2 linked regions of the Prochlorococcus marinus XMU1404 genome follow. The protein of the gene in region 2 interacts with the protein of the main gene of each other region in a pairwise test. Links are inferred from orthologs where the notes say so. Each region holds a gene or a part of one and is shown on either strand. Other genes may lie near its edges. The genes, in order: cysK and cysE.

Evidence for each region.
Region 1: the proteins of cysE (region 2) and cysK interact in binary tests that used the Escherichia coli proteins (3 or more experiments, as listed by UniProt). The link is inferred for Prochlorococcus marinus XMU1404 from one-to-one orthologs.

Annotation. Positions count from the first base shown.
Region 1 is NZ_JAAORE010000001.1:397,688-400,847, forward strand. Bases 2-2,822 are described here. They hold cysK (cysteine synthase A), read right to left. Parts: upstream 1,995-2,822; coding sequence 1,008-1,994; downstream 2-1,007. Other genes in these bases: queA (tRNA preQ1(34) S-adenosylmethionine ribosyltransferase-isomerase QueA), read left to right, coding at 2-1,018; HA144_RS02285 (PLP-dependent transferase), read right to left, coding at 2,079-2,822. In the rest of the region: more of queA, read left to right, coding at 1-1; more of HA144_RS02285, read right to left, coding at 2,823-3,160.
Region 2 is NZ_JAAORE010000003.1:494,776-497,895, reverse strand. Bases 337-3,117 are described here. They hold cysE (serine O-acetyltransferase), read right to left. Parts: upstream 2,204-3,117; coding sequence 1,469-2,203; downstream 337-1,468. Other genes in these bases: HA144_RS09070 (GntR family transcriptional regulator), read right to left, coding at 2,209-3,117; secA (preprotein translocase subunit SecA), read left to right, coding at 337-1,460. In the rest of the region: more of secA, read left to right, coding at 1-336; more of HA144_RS09070, read right to left, coding at 3,118-3,120.

The sequences.
Region 1 (3,160 bases), on a different replicon or contig from region 2:
GATAGTTAGAAATAGTGTTTTAGAAGAGAATTGCTTAACTAATAAATTTACCAAGAATCTTTTAGATGAATTTAGAAAAGGCGATCTTGTGGTTGTAAATAATACTAAAGTAATGAAGGCAAGGTTAAAGGTTGAATTAGAAAATAGGACTTTAGTCGAATTACTAGTCTTAGAAAGATCCCATGAATGTGTTTGGTTATGTTTGGCAAAGCCAGCGAAAAAGTTAAAAATAAATAGAAAAATAATTTTAAAATTTCCTTCTGCACAAGATATTAATTTGATGGTTGATGGGGTTGATGAAGAAACTGGAGGGAGATTTATTAAATTTCCTGAAAATATAATTGATCTCAATTCAATGAATGACCTTCTTGATAAATACGGGGAAATACCTCTACCGCCTTATATAAAAAATTCCGAAGAAGAATCTTTTCATGAGAATAGTTATCAAACTGAGTATGCAACTAATCCAGGGGCCGTTGCCGCGCCAACTGCTGGTTTACACTTAAGCAAAAGTCTTCTTTCCAATTTAAAAAAAAAAGGAGTAATAATTTTACCGATAACTTTGCACGTGGGCTATGGAACATTCAAACCAATTGATCAAGAAGATCTAAGTGACTTAAAACTTCATAAAGAATGGGTAAGTGTTAATAAGGAAGTAGTGGAGGAAATTAAAAGAATAAAAAAAACAGATAGAAGAATTATTGCTATTGGGACAACTAGCGTAAGAGCTCTTGAAAGTTGTTATTCTCACGAAATTAATGACTTTATTCCCATAGCGAAATACGTGGATTTAGTAATTAAGCCTGGTTATGAATTTAAGGTAGTTGATGGGTTATTAACTAATTTTCATCTTCCTAAAAGTTCATTATTACTATTAGTAAGTGCAATGATTGGTAGAGAAAGATTATTAAATTTGTATAAAAAAGCCATAAAAGAAAAATTTAGATTTTTCTCTTATGGCGATGCTATGTATATTTCACCAGATTCATTACTGGAGAAAAATAGATTTAGGCTTTGACTGGTTCTTGAATGATTCCGCTTGGAACTTCAGTAAACATAATTGATGATAAATACCTCTCTGCTAAATCAGGTAGAACAACTACGATAGTTTTACCCGCATATTCATCTTGTTCAGCTAATCTAACAGCAGCAGCAGCAGCAGCTCCGCAAGATATTCCAACTAGTAGACCTTCCTCTTTAGCTAATCTAAGAGCCATCTCGATTGACTCGTCATTTGTTACCTGTTCGACTTTATCAACAATTGATAAGTCAAGGTTCTTAGGAATAAATCCTGCTCCAATACCTTGAATTTTATGTGGCCCAGATTTAACCTCTTCCCCATTCATTGTCTGAGTAATAACAGGACTATGAGAGGGTTCTACAGCTACAGAAGTAATATTTTTACCCTTTTCTTGCTTAATGTATCTTGAAACTCCTGTAATTGTGCCACCAGTTCCAACCCCTGCCACTAAAACATCAATTTCACCATCGCAATCATCCCAGATTTCTGGTCCAGTAGTTTTGAAGTGAATTTCAGGGTTTGCTGGATTATCAAATTGACCTGGCATGAAATATCGAGAAGGATTACTTTCTGCAATTTCTTTAGCCTTAGCTATTGCTCCAGGCATACCTTTAGATGCCTCTGTTAATACAATTTCAGCACCCAATACTGCCATTACCCTTCTTCTTTCAATTGACATGGATTCTGGCATTGTAAGGATTAGTTTATAACCTCTTGCTGAAGCAGTAAAAGCTAGAGCAATTCCTGTATTTCCAGAAGTTGGCTCAACAATAGTTTTGTCTTTTGTAAGCTTCCCACTTTTCTCTGCATCCCAGATCATGTTTGCGCCAATCCTACATTTGACACTATAAGCAGGGTTTCTACCTTCAATTTTTGCAAGTACTGTAGCTTTCGCGTTTTTAGTAACTGATTTTAATTTTACTAATGGAGTGTTTCCAATAGCAAAACTGTTGTCCTCATAAATTTTTGCCATTTATATATTGAGAAAATATATATTAATACTAACTATTATTCAGAAAAAGAGTATATAAGTTTCTATACGGTAAATACTAGGAATTTAGAAATTATTTAGTGCTTCAGAAAAGCTTTTCCATAATTGATCTTGGTCTTCTAATCCAACTGATACTCTAATAAGGTGCGAAGGTATACCAAAACTTTCAGCCCAATCCAACTCGTCATAATGAGCTAGTAAAACATAAGGACAAACTAGAGTAAATTTTGTACCTAAACTAGGTCCTTTAGATACTTGTAGAGAATCATAAAATTTCTTAGCTTTGTTCAATCCTCCATTTAATTCAAACGATAATAAGCAGCCATATCCTCCATCAGAAGTGAGCAAAGAATTAAAATTTGGACAATTTTCAGGATGGAAAATATTTTTAATCTCGCTATGGGTCTCTAATCTTTTTTTTAATTCTAAACATGATTTATTTTGTTCAAAAACTCTTTGATTTACATCTCTACTAACTTTCTCTAGATAAACTGTATCTCCATCGGAAAGTGTTGGAAGATTAATCTCGTTTAATGCATTTCTAAATTGATCAATCCATTTGCTTTTTGGATTTAGTATTAATGATCCGGCAAGAATATCACCACTACCTGAAAAAATTTTTGTAAGTGAAGTAAAAACTATATCTGCATGTTCTAGGGAATTTATATTTAAATTTGAACCAATTGTATCGTCAACAATTAAGGGAATATTTAACTTTTTTGCTATTTTTGAAATTTTTTTAATGTTTACACATTTGAGCATTGGATTACTCGGTAGTTCAATAATTAATGCTGATGGATTTATTCTTTTGATTTCTAATTCAATATCCTCGCAATTTTCTTCTGTAATTAACTTGGCTCCATGAAAGATATTCATTGGTAATTTAAGTACATCTACATATGGAAAACCAATTTGGAGTGTTGGTTTAGCTGGAAATAATTTATATATGATTTCCAATGATGTATGCAATGCAGACATTCCAGATGAAGTTAAGTGAATATCATTAGAGTTAATTTTTGTAGATTTAGAAATTCTATTTTTTATTCTTTGAGAACATTCATTTACGTAAGATTTTGGAGGACAATCTTCAAGACCTAGTTCTATAGCAGCAGCCCTTGAAGATATGCCAAGACCAGTATGTTGCCAAA
Region 2 (3,120 bases):
AATTATTAAGTTCACTTTTATCTGAAGAAAAAATCCCACATAATTTGTTAAATGCTAAACCAGAGAACGTTGAACGTGAGGCAGAAATTGTTGCTCAGGCAGGAAGAGCAGGTGCTGTTACTATCGCGACTAATATGGCTGGAAGGGGAACAGATATAATTCTTGGTGGTAACAGTGACTATATGGCAAGACTGAAATTAAAAGAAATTTTAATTCCCTTATTAGTAAAGCCTGATAATGAGCATAAGCCACCAATCCCTAGACAAAAAAGTACAAAATCTAAGGGTGGTTTTTCTAAAAAAGCTGTTTCAAATTTGAAAAAGAACATTTTAACTTCTTCAACTAGTCTTTTCCCTTGCAAGCTTGATGAAGAAATTGAAAAGAAACTCTCAACCTTATCAAATAAACTTGTGGAAAACTGGGGAGATAGACAACTTTCTGTTTTGGAGCTGGATGACAGGATAGCGACAGCTGCAGAAAAAGCACCGACCGATGATAGTTTAATAAAGCTTTTGAGAGAATCTTTATCAGAAGTAAAAGAAGAATATGAAAAAGTTTTGATTCATGAAGAAGAAAAAGTTAGAGAAGCCGGCGGATTACATGTAATCGGTACTGAGAGACATGAATCAAGAAGAGTGGATAATCAACTTAGAGGTAGAGCAGGCAGACAAGGTGATCTTGGAAGTACAAGATTCTTTTTATCCTTAGAAGATAACTTATTAAGAATTTTTGGAGGTGATAGAGTAGCAAATCTAATGAATGCTTTTAGGGTTGATGAAGATATGCCTATCGAGTCTGGAATGCTTACTAGATCTTTAGAAAGTGCGCAAAAAAAAGTAGAGACTTACTACTACGATATTAGAAAACAAGTTTTCGAGTATGACGAAGTAATGAATAATCAAAGAAAGGCAGTTTATAGTGAAAGATTAAGAGTTTTGCAAGGAATTGATTTAAAGAGGCAAGTAATAGGATATGGAGAAAGAACAATGAGTGAAATTGTAGAAGCTTATATTAATCCTGATCTTCCTCCTGAAGAATGGAATATTGATCAATTAATTTCTAAAGTTAAAGAATTTATTTATTTATTAGATGATCTTAAAGCGGATGATATTAATTTATTATCAATAGAAGAATTAAAAAACTATCTTCAAGAGCAGTTGAGAATTGCTTATGATTTAAAAGAATCTCAAATAGAAAAGATTCGTCCAGGATTAATGAGAGAAGCTGAAAGATTTTTTATTTTGCAGCAAATTGATAATTTATGGCGCGAACATCTTCAATCTATGGATTCCTTAAGGGAATCAGTTGGTTTGCGAGGTTATGGTCAAAAAGATCCTTTAATTGAATATAAAAATGAAGGTTACGATATGTTTCTAGAAATGATGACTAATATGAGACGAAATGTTATTTATTCAATGTTTATGTTTCAGCCTAAAACTGACAAAGACGATAAAAATTAAATCAAGATTTAATCGTCTCCAAGAAATTCTATGATTTCTTTGTCTTTAAGGTTTTGAGCATCACCGAGTTTAGAAATATCAATTGATTCTGAGTTAGCTAGACAATATATAGTTTTTTGTAATTTAAGAATTTCATTTTCAAGAGAATCAATTCTATCCATTAAATTTTTTATCACATTAGCTTCTGCATCTGGCAAGGCAGAGTGAGCTAATGGGTTTACTTTTACACCGCTTTGATGAACTACTCTCCCAGGAACTCCAACTACAGTGCTGTTTCCCTCTACATTACGAACAACTACTGAGCCCGCACCAATACGGGTATTAGAGCCTACAATTATGGATCCAAGAACTTTTGCTCCTGCTCCAACTACAACATTTTCCATTAAGGTTGGGTGTCTTTTCCCATTACTTTTACCAGTACCTCCTAATGTAACTCCCTGATAAAGTAAACAATTATTTCCTATCTCAGCTGTTTCACCAATTACTACCCCCATTCCATGATCTATGAAAACTCGTTTACCAATTTTGGCCCCAGGATGGATTTCAATTCCTGTTATTAGCCTATTTAGATGACTTAAAAGGCGTGGAATTAAAGGAATTTTTAATTGCCATAATTTATGAGTAAACCTATGAATCACTATTGATTGAAAGCCTGGGTAGCAAAGAAAAATTTCTATTATGCCTCTGGCAGCAGGATCTCTCTCCTTGATTATGTCGATGTCTGATTTAAAAGTTTTGAGAATCATGTTTAATTAATAACTCCAATTTCTTTTTTTAATTGATTTATGGTTTCAATACTCAAATAATTTTTGGCGCATATTATTTGGGGTAATCTCATAAGTTGAGAACGATTTTTTAATAACGTGTTTTCTACCACAGATAAACTAGGTCCATCACATACGATATGATTTGAAGCTTTTAAAAGTGATACTAATCTACTTTTATTGTCTGAAATTGCCGTCATAAGCATTAATTCACTACCTCGCATGCTGTGTATAATGACTTCTGCAGCTCTTAACAATCCAGGGCTAATACTAACGATACCTACACAACTTCCAGTATTTAATTCTTTGAGGATTTTTAATTCCTTTTGAAAGTCGCTCAAGTCAACAGCAATAGCCCGAACCCCATGCTGTTTAGCAACTTTTTCGAGCGGTTGTAAAAAATATCTGCTTGTCACAATAGTGCCATTATTTGAACTACTCAAAACTTTTTCAAGTTCTTCCATAGGAACAACTTCTACTGGAACACTAATTTTTGGAGAGAGGTCTTCCGCTATCAGCATAGAAGCTCCTATATCTTCTCTAGGAGTACTTACTATAATTCTTGCTCCGCATTTAATACGCCAATCAATTTCATTGGTTAATATTTCTCTTGTTTCTTGTAAAGTGCAGCCAAGACCAACAAATTTATCAATAGCTTTTTTTGCTTCTTGATCAGGAGGTTTTCTAATTTTGTCTTTTGAGTAAACTGATTTTCTGAAGTCTCTTTTAGTAAGATTATCTCTTACATAAATACCTGATCCGGCGATTGCTTCAACAATTCCATCTATTTCAAGTTGTCTGTAAACTTTACTTATTGTGTTGCGATGGAGTCCAGTCTGCATTGCGAGTTGCCTAGTACTGGGAAGTCTGTGTCCAGGAGGATAATGTCTTGCTGC